DNA from 4 places in the Streptomyces sp. NPDC046465 genome. Region 1 is predicted to be linked to each of the others. Evidence: riboswitches for the same ligand, from Rfam matches in the RefSeq annotation. Region 1 holds a riboswitch; each other region holds the start of a gene.
What was found. Region 1 has a riboswitch for cobalamin ahead of ABZ953_RS24205 (cobalamin biosynthesis protein). Riboswitches for the same ligand answer to the same signal wherever they lie in the genome.
Positions count from the first base shown of each region.

Region 2: another riboswitch for cobalamin. It lies ahead of cobN (cobaltochelatase subunit CobN); the one in region 1 lies ahead of ABZ953_RS24205 (cobalamin biosynthesis protein).
Region 3: another riboswitch for cobalamin. It lies ahead of ABZ953_RS17540 (ABC transporter substrate-binding protein); the one in region 1 lies ahead of ABZ953_RS24205 (cobalamin biosynthesis protein).
Region 4: another riboswitch for cobalamin. It lies ahead of ABZ953_RS28610 (CbtB-domain containing protein); the one in region 1 lies ahead of ABZ953_RS24205 (cobalamin biosynthesis protein).

Region 1 covers NZ_JBEYZK010000015.1:186,391-190,596, reverse strand. The annotation lists gene ABZ953_RS24220 (class II aldolase/adducin family protein) at 1-122, opposite strand, end outside; gene ABZ953_RS24215 (inorganic phosphate transporter) at 435-1,769, shown strand; gene ABZ953_RS24210 (hypothetical protein) at 1,782-2,006, shown strand; cobalamin riboswitch at 2,151-2,283, shown strand; gene ABZ953_RS24205 (cobalamin biosynthesis protein) at 2,394-3,383, shown strand; gene ABZ953_RS24200 (cobyric acid synthase) at 3,380-4,206, shown strand, end outside.
Region 2 covers NZ_JBEYZK010000027.1:11,071-15,276, reverse strand. The annotation lists gene cobN (cobaltochelatase subunit CobN) at 1-1,863, opposite strand, end outside; cobalamin riboswitch at 1,897-2,032, opposite strand; gene ABZ953_RS32750 (cobalamin biosynthesis protein CobG) at 2,153-3,595, shown strand; gene ABZ953_RS32745 (precorrin-8X methylmutase) at 3,607-4,206, shown strand, end outside.
Region 3 covers NZ_JBEYZK010000010.1:171,213-175,418, reverse strand. The annotation lists gene ABZ953_RS17545 (iron ABC transporter permease) at 1-687, opposite strand, end outside; gene ABZ953_RS17540 (ABC transporter substrate-binding protein) at 768-1,739, opposite strand; cobalamin riboswitch at 1,783-1,957, opposite strand; gene ABZ953_RS17535 (M67 family metallopeptidase) at 1,921-2,343, opposite strand; gene ABZ953_RS17530 (amino acid permease) at 2,458-3,960, opposite strand.
Region 4 covers NZ_JBEYZK010000020.1:13,782-17,987, forward strand. The annotation lists gene ABZ953_RS28595 (histidine phosphatase family protein) at 1-236, shown strand, start outside; gene ABZ953_RS28600 (hypothetical protein) at 247-549, opposite strand; gene ABZ953_RS28605 (CbtA family protein) at 587-1,348, opposite strand; gene ABZ953_RS28610 (CbtB-domain containing protein) at 1,372-1,593, opposite strand; cobalamin riboswitch at 1,630-1,772, opposite strand; gene ABZ953_RS28615 (DUF3048 domain-containing protein) at 1,992-2,984, shown strand; gene ABZ953_RS28620 (MMPL family transporter) at 3,125-4,206, opposite strand, start outside.

The sequences.
Region 1 (4,206 bases):
CGCACCGTCCTGCGGGCGGTCCCGACCAGCTCGTCCCAGGCCCGCGCGAGCGCGTCCCCGTCCACCTGCTGCCCCTGTCCCTGGCCATGCCGCTGCCCCTGCCCCTGCCGCTGCTCAGTCATGCGGTGATCCTGCCAGCCCAAAAGGATTCCGGTTACGGCTTCGGGCCACCGGGTGACCAGCATCTCCCCACCGGATCCGGGCACCGGACCGAGAAGTGCGCGCCGGGCCGCCGCCGGATGGCGGAACCCGACACTCCGCCCCGTTTGCGGGGATCCCGCCCACGCTCCGTACGATCGGGATCAGACACCAGCTCAATACGGAGCAAGGGCACTCCGCTTCGGGTCACCGCACCGCCCGGCCCAGTTCACTTTCCGTTCACCCTGGTTGCCTACGTTCCACATGCCACTGACGTCCAACAGAAGCCTGGGTAAATGGAACACATCACGCTTCTCCTCGGGATCGTGATCGTTACCGCTCTCGTGTTCGATTTCACGAACGGTTTCCACGACACTGCCAACGCGATGGCGACGACCATCTCGACCGGCGCTCTCAAGCCCAAGACGGCGGTGGCCATGTCCGCCGTACTCAACCTCGTCGGCGCCTTCCTCTCCGTCGAAGTCGCCAAGACGATCTCCGGCGGCATCGTCAATGAGGACGGCCTCAAGACCGAGGTCATCTTCGCCGCGCTCGTCGGCGCGATTCTCTGGAACCTCATGACGTGGCTGGTGGGCCTGCCCTCCAGCTCCTCCCACGCCCTCTTCGGCGGACTCATCGGCGCCGCGGTCATGTCGCAGGGCTGGTCGTCGATCAACGGCGGCACCGTCGTCACCAAGATCCTGATCCCGGCCGTCGCGGCCCCGCTCGTGGCGGGCATCGCCGCGACGCTGGCCACGCGCCTGACGTACCGCATCGGCCGCAACACGGACCAGAAGGCCACCGCCAAGGGCTACCGCGCCGGGCAGATCGCCTCCGCCGGGCTCGTCTCGCTGGCCCACGGCACGAACGACGCGCAGAAGACCATGGGCATCATCACGCTCGCCCTGATCACGGGCGGCGTCCTGAACCCCGGCGCCAACCCCCCGATGTGGGTCATCGTCTCGGCCGGCATCGCCATCGCGCTCGGCACCTACCTCGGTGGCTGGCGCATCATCCGCACCATGGGCAAGGGCCTGACCGACCTCGCGCCGCAGCAGGGCTTCGCCGCCCAGACCAGCGCCGCGACCGCGATCCTCGCCTCCTCGCACATCGGCTTCTCGCTCTCCACCACCCAGGTCTGCTCGGGCGCCGTGATGGGCGCGGGCCTCGGCCGCAAGGGCGGCGTGGTCCGCTGGTCGACCGCCACCCGGATGTTCGTCGCGTGGGGCCTGACCCTGCCGGCGGCGGGCCTGGTCGGCGCGGGTGCCGAGTTCCTCACCAAGCAGGGCCCCTGGGGCATCACGGTCACCGCGGCGCTCCTGATCGCGGGGTCGGGCGTGATCTGGGCGCTCTCCCGGCGCAACGCCGTCGACCACACCAACGTCACGGACGACGAGATCCGCCACGACGCCATTGACGGCATTGACGGCATTGACGGCATTGACGGCCGCACGGTCGCCGAGCCCGCGGGCGTGGTGACCACCGCGATCGCCGCCGTCTCGCCGCCCCCCGTGGGCGCGATGGCCGCCTCCGCCCCCGCGGGCGGGACCGTCAAGGCCACCGTCTCGGCGGCCCCGACCACCACCACGACCGGCGCCATGGCGGACCCCGCCCGGCCCGCGACCGTGTAAGGACAGACCAGCATGAGCATCGACTGGGCAGCTCTCGGCTCCGTCTTCGGAGTCAGTCTCGCGGTGACCGTGGCCCTGGTGGGCCTCTTCACCCTCGGCATCGTCGGACTCTCCAAGCAGGGCACGGCGACCGCCACCGCCGGTGGCTCCGCCTCCCTCGCACGCACCGGCGCGTACGCCTGCTTCGCCCTGTGCGCGGCGGCGGTGGCCTACGGGATCTTCCTGATCGTCGCCTGACGGCAGCGGCCTTCCCGGGTGGGGCGCGGAGCGTGCGAACGCTCCGCGCCCCACGCGTGTGTCCGCACCCCGTATCTGGGCCCGGCATGTGGGGCCCAACACACTCTCCCGTCGCAGGTCAACAGCGAGTTGACGGGCCTTCGCGGGCCGTGGTGGACTGCCGGGGCCAACTACGGCGGCAGAAGAGGAAGCCGGTGCGAATCCGGCGCGGTCCCGCCACTGTCACCGGGGAGACACTCCCCGCGAGCCAGGAACTCTCGCCGCCGATCACGTCGAACCAGGGCGCGGACACCCTGAGTGAGGACATATCGCCATGCTCGGCCGCCCGGTGCCGCCTCTCCCCCTGAGTACGAGTCCTCTCCTCAGCGCAGCGGCGGGCTGAAGCGCATGAGTGCCGATCGCGACTTCGCGTACGGCGCCGCCGCCGGCCTCCTCGGTGACCTGCTGCTCGGCGATCCCCGCCGGGGCCATCCGGTCGCCGCGTTCGGCCGTGCCGCGGGTGCCGTCGAGCGGGTGCTGTGGCGCGACCACCGCGGGTGGGGCACGTTGCACGCCGTGGTGTGCGCCGGGGGCGCGGCGGGTGCCGCCGCGCTGGCTTCTTCTCTCGTACGTCGCTCGGCCGCCGGATCCGTCGCGCTGACCGCCGCCGCGACCTGGGCCGTGGTCGGCGGTACGTCGCTGACGCGGGAGGCGCGGGCCATCGGCGGGGCGCTGGAGGCCGGGGACATCGAGGTCGCGCGGGAGCGGCTGCCGCACCTGTGCGGGCGGGACCCGCAGGCGCTGGACGCCGACGGGATCGCGCGGGCCGTGGTGGAGTCCGTCGCCGAGAACACCTCCGACGCGGTCGTCGGCGCGCTCGTGTGGGGCGCGCTGGGCGGCGTCCCCGGGCTCGTCGGGTTCCGGGCCGTCAACACGCTGGACGCGATGGTGGGCCACAAGTCGCCCCGGTACCGGCGCTACGGCTGGGCCGCCGCCCGCCTCGACGACGTCTTCGGATGGCCGGGCGCGCGGCTCACCGCGGGCCTCGCGGCGCTGGCCGGTGACTCGCCCTCGGGAGCGGTACGGGCGTGGCGCGCGGACGCGGACGCGCACCCGAGCCCGAACGCAGGGCCCGTCGAGGCCGCCTTCGCCGGGGCACTGGGCGTACGGCTCGGGGGAACGCTCTCTTACGGGGGGCGGGTCGAGCACCGGCCCGTGCTGAACGCGGCGGGGCGCGACGTCGCCGCGGGGGACATCGAGCGGGCCGCCAAGCTGTCCCGACGGGTCGGCCTGCTCGCTCTCGGAGCCGTGGTGGGCGCGCGCTGGGCACTGCGGTCGGCAAGAGCAGGGGCAAGGGCAGGAGCGGGAGCAGGAGCGGGAGCGGGGAGAAGAGCATGAGTGGCGGACTGCTGGTCGCCGGGACCACCTCGGACGCCGGGAAGAGCGTCGTCACCGCGGGCATCTGCCGGTGGCTGACCCGCAAGGGTGTGTCCGTCGCGCCGTTCAAGGCGCAGAACATGTCCCTCAACTCCTTCGTCACCCGCGAGGGGGCGGAGATCGGCCGGGCGCAGGCCATGCAGGCGCAGGCCGCCCGCGTCGAGCCGAGCGCGCTGATGAACCCCGTACTGCTCAAGCCCGGCAGTGACCGCTCCAGCCAGGTCGTACTCATGGGCAAGCCCGTGGGTGAGATGAGTGCGCGTGGGTTCTTCGGGGGGTCCGGGGGGCCGTCCCCCGGGGAGAGGCTGCACGGGGGGCGGCAGGCGCAGTTGCTGGACACCGTCGTGGGGTGTCTGGAGGAACTCCGGGGCACGTATGACGCCGTGATCTGTGAGGGCGCGGGCAGTCCCGCCGAGATCAACCTGCGGCGCACCGACATCGTGAACATGGGCATCGCGCGCGCCGCCCGCTTCCCCGTCCTGGTGGTCGGGGACATCGACCGGGGCGGGGTGTTCGCGTCGTTCTTCGGGACGACGGCGCTGTTGAGCGCGGCCGACCAGGAACTCGTCGCGGGCTACCTGGTGAACAAGTTCCGGGGCGACGTCTCCCTCCTCGAACCCGGGCTCGACATGCTGCACGGGCTCACCGGGCGGCGCACGTTCGGTGTGCTGCCGTTCCAGCACGGGCTCGGCATCGACGAGGAGGACGGCCTGCGGGTGTCCCTGCGGGGCGCCGTCCGCGAGTCCGTGGTGGCCCCGCCGGTCGGCGATGACGTGCTGCGGGT
Region 2 (4,206 bases), on a different contig from region 1:
GATCGCGGGCAGCTTCGCCGGGTCCATGGAGCTGATCTGGGCGTACTCGTCGAGGAGCTGTTCCAGGCGCGCGATGTCGCCGTAGGAGTCGGCGCGCGCCATCGGCGGCACCAGGTGGTCGATGAGCGTGGCGTGCACGCGGCGCTTGGCCTGGGTGCCCTCGCCCGGGTCGTTGACCAGGAAGGGGTAGATCAGCGGCAGGTCGCCGAGCGCGGCGTCCGGGCCGCAGGCCGCGGAGAGGCCCGCGTTCTTGCCGGGCAGCCACTCCAGGTTGCCGTGCTTGCCGAGGTGGATCATCGCGTCGGCGCCGAAGCCGCCGTCCGCCGCGGGCGCCGCGATCCAGCGGTACGCCGCCAGGTAGTGGTGCGACGGCGGCAGGTCGGGGTCGTGGTAGATCGCGATGGGGTTCTCGCCGAAGCCGCGCGGCGGCTGGATGAGGATGAGGAGGTTCTCGCGGCGCAGGGCGGCGAGGACGATGTCGCCCTCCGGGTCGCCGCCGTTGCCCACGCGGGACTTGTCCAGGAACATCTCGCCGGGCGGCGGGCCCCAGTGCCCCTCGACCGACGCGCGCAGCTCCGCGGGGAGCGTCGCGTACCAGCGCTTGTAGTCGGCGGCCGGGATGCGCACCGGGTTGGCGGCGAGCTGCTCCTCGGTCAGCCACTCCTGGTCGTGGCCGCCCGCGTCGATGAGCGCGCGGATCAGCTCGTCGCCGTCACCGGAGACCAGACCGGGGAGGTCGGCCTCGGGGCCGAACTCGTACCCCTCGGCGCGCAGCCGCCGCAGGAGCGCGACGGCGGAGGCGGGGGTGTCGAGGCCGACCGCGTTGCCGATGCGGGAGTGCTTCGTCGGGTAGGCGGAGAGGACCAGGGCGAGGCGCTTGTCGGCGGCCGGGATGTGCCTGAGCCGCGCGTGGCGTACGGCGATCCCGGCGACGCGGGCCGCGCGCTCGGCGTCGGCCACGTAGGCGGGCAGACCGTCCTCGTCGATCTCCTTGAAGGAGAAGGGGACCGTGATGAGGCGCCCGTCGAACTCCGGCACCGCGATCTGGCTCGCGGCGTCGAGCGGCGAGACGCCCTCGTCGTTCTCCTCCCAGGCCGAGCGCGATCCGGTCAGGCACAGGGCCTGCAGGATCGGCACGTCGAGGGAGGTCAGCGCGCCCGCGTCCCACGACTCGTCGTCGCCGCCCGCGGAGGCCTCGGCGGGCTTGGTGCCACCGGCCGCGAGCACGGTCGTCACGATGGTGTCGGCGGCGCGGAGCGCGTCGATCAGCTCCGGCTCGGGTGCGCGCAGCGAGGCCACGTACAGCGGCAGGGGCCGGGCGCCGGCGTCCTCGATCGCGCCGCACAGCGCGTCCACGAAGGCGGTGTTGCCGCTCATGTGGTGGGCCCGGTAGTAGAGCACCGCCACGGTCGGGCCGTCGATGTCGCGCGCGGTGCGCTCAAGCGGGCCCCAGGACGGGGCGGGCGCGGGCGGCTCGAAGCCGTGGCCGGTGAGCAGCACGGTGTCGGAGAGGAAGCGGGCCAGCTGCTCCAGGTTGGCGGGGCCGCCGTGCGCGAGATAGGCGTGTGCCTCGGCGGCGATGCCGATCGGCACGGTCGAGGAGGCCATCAGCTGGGCGTCGGGCGCCTGTTCGCCGGTGAGTACGACGACCGGGAGGCCGGTGGCGGTGAGCTGGTCGAGGCCGTCCTGCCAGGCACGGACACCGCCGAGGAGGCGTACGACGACGAGGTCGACGCCGTCGAGCAGGGCGGGCAGCCCGTCGAGGTCGAGGCGGGAGGGGTTGGCGAACCGGTAGTCGACGGGGCCCCCCGCCGCGCGGGCGCTGAGCAGGTCGGTGTCGGAGGTCGACAACAGCAGAAGCATGCGGGCGCAGGCCTTCCTCGGGGTGTCCGCGCCCCGGGTGGTCGTATGGACGGCAGGAGTTCCTGGCTCACCCGGAGGCCGGGTTCACAGTGGCGGGACCGCGCCGGATTCGCACCGGGCTTCCTCCCTCGGGTCCTGGTGGACCCACGCCGTCGCTGGCGTCGACGGACTCGGTGGGAATCCGCCGCCTGCATAGTAAGTCCTGCCCGCCGCGTATGGGGCGGCCACCTGCCAGGACGGCCCGTCTCGGGAGGCGACCGGCCGGATGCGCGTGGGTATGCTCGCCGCCATGCCGCCCACCCGAGCCGCTTCCCCAGACCAGGGCGAATCCCTCATACGTGACCGGGGCGACGCCTGCCCCGGCGCCCTTCGCCTGCACCTCGCCGACGACGGCAGGCTCGCCCGACTCCGGCTGCCCGGCGGGCTGCTGACGTCCCGTCAGGCCGACGTGCTCGGCACCGCGGCGGAGCGTCTTGCCGACGGGAACCTCAGCATCACCTCGCGCGGCAACATCGAGCTGCGCGGCCTCGGCGACGCGTGCGGCGGCGAACTCTCCCGGCTGCTCGCCGACGCGGGCCTGCTGCCCTCCGAACGGCACGAGCGCGTGCGGAACGTCCTCGCGTCCCCGCTCGCGGGAACCGACGGACTCGGCCACGCCGACGTGCAGTTGTGGGTCCGCGAGCTGGACGGACTCCTCTGCGCGCAGGAGTGGACGACGGCGCTATCCGGCCGCTTCCTCTTCGCCCTGGACGACGGGCGCGGAGACCTGGCCGGGATCGGCGCGGATGTGACCTTGATCGCAGAATCGGGCGGGACGGCGGTCGTACGGGTCGGGGGCCCGGCCTTCCGGGTCGCCGCCGCCGACGCCCCGCGCGCCGCCCTCGCCGCCGCGGGCGCCTTCCTCGACGCCGTGCGCGCGGCGGGCAACGGAGCCTGGCGGGTCGCGGAGCTGCCTGCGGGGCAGTCGGTGGACCTGGCCGGAGCGCTGGAGCGGGCGGACGTCGCGGCAGAGCGGGCTGGGCTTGCAGAGCGGGCTGAGGTTACAGGACGGGCTGGGCTTGCAGAGCGGGCTGGGCTTGCAGGACGGGCTGGGCTTGCAGGACGGGCTGAGGTTGCAGAGCGGGCTGAGGTTGCAGGACGGGCTGAGCTCGCAGGACGGGTCGAGGTTGCAGGACGGGCTGAGCGGGCCGAGACCTGGGGGGCGGCCCGCAGCGCCCCGCCCGTCCCCGGCGCCGACGGGCACGCGGTCGCGGTGAACGCCCGCCTCGGCCGGGTGAGCGCCGCCCAGTGGCGAGCCCTGCTCCCGCTGCCCGCCGACGAACTGCGGGTGACCCCGTGGCGCGGCTTCGTGCTCCCCGGCTTCCCCGACGCCGCCGCGGCCCGGGAACGCCTTGCCGTGCTGGCCGACGCCGGATACGTCACCACCCCCGACTCTCCCTGGCTGGGCGTCGGCGCCTGCACCGGCCGCCCCGGCTGTGCCAAGTCCCTCGCCGACGTGCGCGCGGACGTGGTGCCGGGCCCCGGCGGGCTGCCCGTCCACTGGTCCGGCTGCGAACGGCGGTGCGGGCACCCGCGCGGCGACTGGGTCGACGTCCTCGCCACCGGCGACGGGCGGTACGAGGTGACGGTGCGCACCCCCGGCGACGAGCGGGCGCCCGTGACCGGCGGCACCCTGACCGAGCAGGTCACCAGGGCACGTACGACCAAGACGACAACCACGGCCACGAGATGAGCGAGAGCACAGTGTTCGACTACGAGAAGGACGGCGCGGCCATCTACCGCGAGTCCTTTGCCACCATCCGCGCGGAGGCGGACCTCCACGGCCTGCCCGCCGACGTCAGCCAGGTCGCGGTCCGGATGATCCACGCCTGCGGCATGGTCGACCTCGTGAAGGATCTCGCCTTCAGCCCGCGGGTGATCGCCGACGCCCGCAAGGCGCTGCGCGACGGCGCGCCGATCCTCTGCGACGCGAACATGGTCGCGAGCGGCGTCACGCGCAAGCGGCTGCCCGCCGACAACGACGTGATCTGCACGCTCGCCGACCCGTCCGTACCGGACCTCGCGGCTCAGCTCGGCACCACCCGCAGCGCCGCCGCCCTCGAACTGTGGCGCGACCGCCTCGAAGGCTCCGTCGTCGCCATCGGCAACGCGCCCACCGCGCTCTTCCGCCTCCTGGAGATGATCGAGGAGGGCGCGCCGCGCCCGGCCGCCGTCCTCGGCATCCCGGTCGGCTTCGTGGGCGCCGCCGAGTCCAAGGACGCGCTGGCCGCACACCACTCCGGTCTGGAGTACCTGGTCGTACGGGGGCGTCGCGGCGGCAGCGCGATGGCCGCGGCGGCGATC
Region 3 (4,206 bases), on a different contig from region 1:
GCCGAGGACGGTGGCGCCCTCCTCCCCCGCGAGGAGCAGGTCGAGGGGGCGGGCCATGACCATCAGGAGGGCCGTACCGAGGACCAGCGTGACGCAGGGCAGGGCGAGCATGTCCCAGCGGGCGCTGCCGAGGCCGCCGAGCGTCCAGTACAGGACCTCCTTGAGGTGGTCCGCGCTGTCGGCGGTGACCAGGATGAGGCTGGTCAGCGCGGACAGGATGTACGAGACGGCGACGCCCGCGAGGATCAGGCGGCCGGTGGCGAAGCCGCCGCCACCGCTTCTGGCCAGGGCGTAGACGAGGACCAGCGAGACCAGGGCGCCCGCGAAGGAGGCGGCCGGGATCGTGAGGGTGGTCGACAGGGCGCTGCCCAGGCCGAAGACGCTCCCGAGCACGATGGCGCAGACCGCGCCGACGGAGGCGCCCGAGGAGACGCCGAGCAGGAACGGGTCGGCGAGGGGGTTGCGGACGAGGGCCTGGAGGACGGTGCCGATGACTGCCAGTCCGGCGCCTACGGCTGCGCCGAGCAGGACCCTGGGGAGTCTTACGTCAAGGACGATGGTTCGGAACGGGGAGGGTTCCGCTCTTCCCGTGAGGATCTCTATGACCTGGCTCGGGGGGATGCGGACGGAGCCTAGGGCCAGCCCGGCGAGTGTCGCTCCCGCTAGGGCGGCTGTGAGGACTGCCAGCGTGAGGAGTCGGCGCCCCCGTGCGTCCCGTCTATCGCCCTGCGGGCTCGTCCTCAAACGCCGGACGGGCTGAAAGGACCTCACAGCTGTGCCGCCAGTTTCCTCACCGCCTCCGGTGCTCGTACGCCGGTTACCACGTCCGAGAGCGGCAGGACCGCGAAGCTCTTGTTCTTGATGGCGGGGACGTCCTGGAGGGCCGGGTCGTCCAGGAGGCGCTTCTTTTTCTGGGCGAGGGTGGTGGCGCCGTAGTCGAGGATGAGGATGGTCTCGGGCTTGCGCTCGACGACCTTTTCCCAGGACGCGTCGCTGAAGGACTTGTTCACGTCGGCGAAGACGTTGTGGCCGCCCGCCCGTTCGATGATGTCGTTGTTGATGCCGCGGCCGCCCGCAGTGAACGCGGTCTTGTCGCCGCTGTCGTAGACGAAGACGGAGCGGGTCTTCTTGCCCTTGGACTTGGCGGCGGTGGCGGCCAGTTCGCGGCGGGCGCCGCTGACCCACTTGTCGGCGCGGGCCCGCACGCCGAACGTGGCGCCGACCTCGCGGACCTCGCGGTAGACGTCGTCCATGGAGACGGGGTGCTGTGCGCAGCCCTCGACGTTGAGGCGGCTTTCGATGCCGGACTTGGCGAGGGCGGAGCGGCTGCGGCCGTCCCCGGCGAGGAAGGCGCTCGCGTAGCCGCCGTACACGTAGTCGGGGTCGGCGGCGAGCACTTTCTCGTAGGAGGGGTACTCCTTGGCGAGCACCGGGATCGACTCGTACGCCTTCTCGTACTCGGGCAGGACCTTGTCGTCGAGGTAGGCGGTCCCGGCGATGTGCTCCTTGAGGCCGAGGGCCAGCATCACTTCGGTGGCGTGCTGGTTCATGGTGACGGCGCGCTTCGGGGGTGCGTCGTACGTCGTCTTCACGCCGCAGTTGGTGACGGTGTACGGGAATCCGGCGGTCTTGGCGGCGGGCTTCGTGTCACCGTCCGAACCGGAGGAGGAGCACGCGGCGAGCGGGACGAGCAGGGCGGTCGCGGCGAGCGCGCGTATGCCGGTGTGACGGCGGGACATGATGAAACTGCCTCCTCCAGGGGATTTCCGCGTCCCCTGCGTTGCGTGGAGCAAGGCGGCAGGTCAGTTCCTGACTCCCCCGCCCCCGGCCGGTGCTTGCCGGGAGGGGACGGGGTCACAGTGGCGGGACCGTGCCGGTTTCGCACCGGCTTCCTGGTTCCTGCCGCCTCAAGGTCGAAGGTCAGTATGCCTCGACGACCTGCACCTCTTCCTCGGTGACCGTGCCGTCCACGATCCGATAGGAGCGGAACTGGAAGGGGCCCGCGTCGTCGGTGTCCGCCGTGGAGACCAGGACGTAGTGTGCGCCGGGCTCGTTGGCGTAGGTGATGTCGGTGCGCGAGGGGTAGGCCTCGGTCGCGGTGTGCGAGTGGTAGACGATCACCGGTTCCTCGTCGCGGTCGTCCATCTCGCGGTAGAGCTTGAGGAGGTCGCCCGAGTCGAACTCGTAGAACGTGGGCGAGCGGGCCGCGTTCAGCATCGGGATGAAGCGCTCGGGGCGGCCGGTGCCCGCCGGGCCCGCGACCACACCGCAGGCCTCGTCGGGGTGGTCCTGGCGCGCGTGCGCGACGATCTGGTCGTGGAGGGCCTGGGTGAGGGTCAGCATGGGAGTCAGGATAAGCAGAGGGCCCGCACCGTACCGAAGTGTGGTACGGGCGGGCCCGAATGCTGGACACGGCGCAGGGAAGAGCCGGTGTCCGAAGGCAGAACAGAGCCGGTGTCAGTCCTTCTCGACCGGAGTGCTGTCGGAGGTGACGGAGCCGTCGACAGCGGTCTTGCGCTTGGTGAACGCCGCGGCCTGCGGGTTGCGGCTCTTGAGGATCAGGTAGGAGATCGTGAGGATCGCGGCCCAGACCGGAGCGGCGTACAGCGAGATCCGCGCGTCCTTGTCGACGCCCATCATCACGATGACCATGCCGATGAAGAGCAGGGCGAACCAGCTGGTGTACGGGGCTCCCGGCGCCCGGAAGGTGGACTGCGGCAGCTCGCCGCGGTCGGCCTTGCGGCGGTAGCGGATCTGGCAGCACAGGATCATGATCCAGGCCCACATGCCGGAGATGGTCGCGAAGGAGACGACGTAGTTGAACGCCTCGCCCGGCCACTGGTAGTTGATCCAGACGCCGACCAGCATGAACGCGGCCGAGACGGTGGTGCCGGTCAGGGGCAGGCCGTTCTTCGTGAGCTTGGTGAAGAACTTCGGGCCCTGGCCGTTGAGCGCCAGGTCACGCAGCATGCGGCCGGTGGAGTACATACCGGAGTTGCAGGAGGAGAGTGCGGCGGTGAGGACCACGAAGTTCACGATGGCGGCGCCGACGCCGAGACCCATCTCCTCGAAGGCCTTCACGAACGGCGAGACACCCGGCTTGAACGAGGTCCACGGGACGACCGACAGGATCATGATGAGCGCGCCGACGTAGAAGACGGCGATGCGCCACGGCACGGTGTTGATGGCCTTGGGCAGGACGGTCTTCGGGTCCTTGGACTCGCCCGCGGTGACGCCGACGAGCTCGACGGCGAGGAAGGCGAACATCACGATCTGCAGGGTCATCAGCGTGGAGCCGATGCCGTTGGGGAAGAACCCGCCCTCGTCCCACAGGTGGGTCATGGACGCGGTGTCACCGGCGTCGGAGAAGCCGATGGTGAGGATGCCGACGCAGATCAGGATCATGCCGATGATGGCGGTGACCTTGACCATCGAGAACCAGAACTCCAGCTCACCGAAGAGCTTCACGGAGATGAGGTTCGCGCCGTACAGGATGACCGTGAAGACCAGCGCGTAGGCCCATTGTGGGAATGAGTCGTGTGTCCAGTACTGCATGTACTGGGCGGCCGCGGTCACTTCCGTGATGCCGGTGACGACCCAGAAGAGCCAGTACGTCCAGCCGGTCACGAACCCGAAGAAGGGGCCCATGAACTCGCGTGCGTACTCCGAGAAGGAGCCGGACACGGGCCGGTACATGAGGAGCTCGCCGAGCGCCCGCATGATGAAGAAGATGACGAGGCCCGCGATGGCGTACGCCAGGATGAGGCTGGGACCGGCCTTGTGAATGGCCTTGCCCGCGCCGAGGAACAGGCCGGTGCCGATGGCACCGCCGATCGCGATCATCTGGATCTGCCGGGCCCCGAGCCCGCGCTGGTACCCCTCGCCCTCGCCGGACGAGCCCTGGACGACCCCATTGCCGCCGTGCTCGCCGTGGTGCTCTTCGACCTGCACTGAGGTCATGGTGACGCCTTTCTCCATGCTGATCCGCGCCCGCACATCTGCGTTGTGGCTGCGGACCAGGTCCTGATCCCCCCGGATATGGATGGAGTGCTACCGGCGGTCTGCCGGCTGAAGCGCCCTCGGCGACATGGGTGGCGTCACCGAGCGGTCGTGAAGATTTATCACGGTGGCAACAGTGAGGGAATGAGCCACCTGTGGTGCAGACCACAGGAAGAAGCGGACAAAGCGCCCTTGACACCGCAAAAG
Region 4 (4,206 bases), on a different contig from region 1:
CCGACGTGTGCACACGTGTGGGCCGGTGGCTGGATGCGCCCCGGACGGACACTCCGTCCGGACGCGTCGTCGCCGTCGTGGAGCCCGAGGTGGTGCGGGCGGCCGCCGTTCACGCCACGGGGGCTCCGCTGTCCGCGTTCTGGCGATTCGACGTGCTGCCGTTGTCGACGACCGAACTCAGCGGACGCTCCGGACGCTGGAACATCCGGCTCGGCGGGCCGCTCGGCGCCGCGTGACGCGCGCGGTTCAGCGGCCCTGGTCACGGTGGCGGGCCAGCAGCACGGCCACCGTGCACCGCACGCAGGCGGTCTGCGGGGCCGCCGGATCGCCGACGGCGCACCTTTCCGCCGGGCAGGCACCGACCAGTTCCTCCAGGTCGCGCAGGAGCCGCTCGGTCCGCTTGGCCTGCTGGGCGAGCACCCTCACCCGTGCGCTCTGCCCGCCGATCTGCCGACGGCTCGCGATCAGTTGCGCGTACTCCTCGGGGGTCAGCGCGACCGCCGCATGTCCGCCGAGGGTGATGTGGCGCGGCTCGGGGTGTCCGGGCACTCCGCTCCTCGATTCGTCGCCGTGCCGTGTCCCGGTCCTACCGATCCGCCGCGACCGACTTCCCGGACGTCGGCGCCGCGGGCTTCGGCAGCAGCAGGCGCTGCGCCAACTCCCCGAAGATCAGGCCGAAGGCGCACCACAGAGTCGCCTGCATGGCGAGGGCGGAGAGGCGGAAACGCCACAGCAGCGCGGCCGGGAAGTGCTCGGGAACGTCGTTGATCACCGGCAGGAACTCATAGGCCAGTCCGATGGCCACGGCGAAGCCGAGCACGGCCGCGACGGTCGCGTACCAGGCACCGAGCAGGGGCGCGAGCCGCTTGCCCAGCAGGGTCGCGGCGACCGCGAGGAGCACGCTGAGCACCATCATCAGCAGATACAGGGAGGTCCGCTTGCCGATGGTGTCGGGGTTGCCGACAGCGGGCGGGTTGGCCGGGTACTTCAGGAACGGCACGACGTAGACGGCGAGCAGCGCGCAGCCCGAAAGGAGCAGCGCCGTCGCCCGCGGGCCGAACCGGCCGACGCGGCCGAGGGCGAAGCTGTAGGCGAGCGCGGCGATTCCGCCGAAGGCGACCCCGTAGACGAGGACACCGGTGGCGAGGCCGGCCGTGGACTGCAGGCTCCGCGAGACGAGTTCGACCTCGTCGCCGTGCGAGTGGCCGGCGTGCGCCTCTTCGAAGCCGATGGCGGCGTCGACGTTCGGCTCACCGAGCCAGTAGGCGATGACGAGGGCGAGCACGCCGGCCCCAAGACCGGCGAGCATGCCTCGAACGAGCAGGTTGCGTACGGTTGTCGAGTTCATGAGCGGGCTTCGGTTCCCCCTGGTCAGTGGCAGGGGAAGCCGAGCAGATGGCGGGCGTCGTGCACCCACTCATGGACCTCCGCGCCGCTGAACACGGAGGTGGCGCCCTGTTCGGCGCCGACGAAGTACAGCAGGATCAGCATCAGGATCCCGAAGAAGACCGCCCACGGGGCGATCACCTTCAACGGCAGCTTGAGCGGTACGGCAGGTGCGTCGGCGGTCGGCTGAGCGACATGGTGCGCCATGGCGGTGCCTCCTTCGGGAGTTCGCGTCCCGTCTCGGTGGTGCGGAGGACGACAGCCACGGGTCTGACTCACGAGCGGTAGGGGTACCGCTCGCACACAGTGGCGCGACCGTGCCGGGCTCACACCGGCTTCCGTCGAGCTGTCGTCGATATCGCAGTGACGGTACCGCGTGGCGCGTTCATGGCCAAGGCCGGCCGACGACGGCGCACCGGGGAGGAGTGGACACGCATGCCGGAGCGCCGTTCGGGGCGGAGCCGCGCGGAAGGTCCCCGGAAAGCGTGATGTGGCGGTGGTGGATGGCCCAGCGGCGATTGGGGCCGGGGTCCGGGGCGGTAAACCTGCGGCTGCCTCAGGCAACACCGGTTCCGCCGCGAATGGACACGAATGGAGACGCCCCCATGGCAGCCAGGACAGTCCGGGCCACCCGCCGCACCCGTCTCGGCACACGCGTGCTCGCACTGGTCGCCACGGCGACGCTCGCCGTGAGCGCCCCCTCGTCCGCGAGCGCCCCGGCGCACGGGGACGGTGTCGCGCACCGGACCCCCTCGCCCTTCACCGGGCAGCTCGCGAGCCAGGGGCCGGTCCTCGCCGTGAAGTTCGACAACTCCCGGGCAGCACGGCCGCACACCGGTCTCGACCAGGCGGACATCGTCTACGTGGAGAAGGTCGAGGGCGGCATGAGCCGTCTGATGGGCGTGTACTCCAGCAGAGTGCCGGAGTCCGTCGGCCCGGTGCGCAGCGCGCGTGAGTCCGACACCGAACTCCTCCGCCAGTTCGGCCGGCCCGTGCTGGCCTACTCCGGGGTGCGCAGCGCCCTGCAGAAGGTGCTCAGGGAAGCCCCGCTGTACGCCCGCCCGCACGACCGCGTCCCGCGCGCCTACTTCCGTGACAGCGCCAGGACCGCCCCGCACGACCTCTTCGTACACCCGCGGGCGCTGCTGCGTTCGGCGCCGCAGGCCGGCCGTCCGACCGACATCGGCTTCCGCTTCGGCCCGGCTCCGGCGGGGGGCGCCCCCACCGGGAGCCGGACCGTCCGCTACTCCGGCGCCAGCCACACCTTCGACTGGTCGCCGCGGGAGCGCCGGTGGCTCGCCTCCTTCGACGGTGCCCCGGCGCTCAGTACGGCGGGGACCCGGCTCGGCGCTCCCACCGTCGTGATCCAGTACGTGAACATGCGCCCTTCGCGCTTCAAGGACGTCAACGGCGCGGTGACGCCGTACATCGAGACGGTCGGCAGCGGCCGGGCGCTGGTGCTGCGCGACGGCCAGAGCTATGCCACGCGCTGGAATCGCGCCGCGGCCACCGGGGGCACCGCGTTCACCCGCGCCAACGGCGAGCCGATGCCCTTCGCCCCGGGGCAGGTCTGGATGGTCTACGCGGACCACGGCTGAGACGCGTCCCTGTCGGGACCGGTGGGTGCCGGATCCGACCGGGCCGGAAAACCGGAAAAGAGACCGGGCGGGCCGGCCGAGGCACTCCCCATCAGAGAAGGGGTGCCCCGGCCGGCCCGCCCGTGCCGGACCGTCGTGTCTCACCTGCCCGCAGGGGCGAGCTCCCGGTCCGTCTCGGCGTCGGGTGCCCCGGTGTCACCGAGGTTCTTGTGCAGCTTCTCGCCCTCCACGTCCACGTTGGGCAGGAGCTTGTCCAGCCAGCGCGGCAGCCACCAGGCGGACTTGCCGAGCAGGGCGAGGACCGCGGGCACGATCGCCATGCGGACGACGAAGGCGTCGAAGAGGACGGCGATGGCCAGGCCGAAGCCCATCATCTTGATCATGTCGTCGTTCTCCATGATGAAGCCGGAGAAGACGCTGATCATGATGATCGCGGCCGCGGCCACGACCCGTCCGCCGTGGGTGAAGCCGGTCACGACCGACTCGCCGGGGCGCGCCCCGTGGACGTACGCCTCGCGCATCCGGGTCACGAGGAAGACCTCGTAGTCCATCGCCAGGCCGAAGACCACACCGATCATGAAGATCGGCATCATGCTCATGATCGGACCGGGCTGGTCGACGCCCACGATGTCCGCGAGCCAGCCCCACTGGAAGACCGCGACGACGGCGCCGAGCGCGGCGGCCACCGAGAGCAGGAAGCCGAGCGCCGCCTTGAGCGGGACCAGGATCGAGCGGAAGACCAGCATCAGGAGCAGGAACGCCAGGCCGACGACCAGTCCGAGGTAGGGCAGGAGGGCGTCGTCCAGGGTCTGCGAGAAGTCGATGGTCATCGCGGTCTGGCCGGTGACCAGGATCTCGGAACCGGTGTCGGACCCGAGGCCGTCGGCGGTCGAGCGGATCGACTTGACCAGTTCCTCGGTCTCGTGGTCGCTCGGCCCGGTCTTCGGGACGACGTTCATGATGGCGGTGTCGCCGGCCTTGTTGGACTGGGCCGGGGTCACGGCGGCGACTCCGTCGATCTTGCCGATCGAGTCGCCGACGGTCTTGGCGGCGGCCGCCACTCCGGAGTCCTTGCTGACGGTGACCATCAGCGGGCCGTTGAAGCCGGCGCCGAAGGACTCGGACAGCATGTCGTACGCCTTGCGCTGGGTGGTGTCCGGCGCCGACGTGCCCTCGTCGGGCAGGCCGAGTTCCAGGCTGGCGGCCGGGACGGCCACGGCTC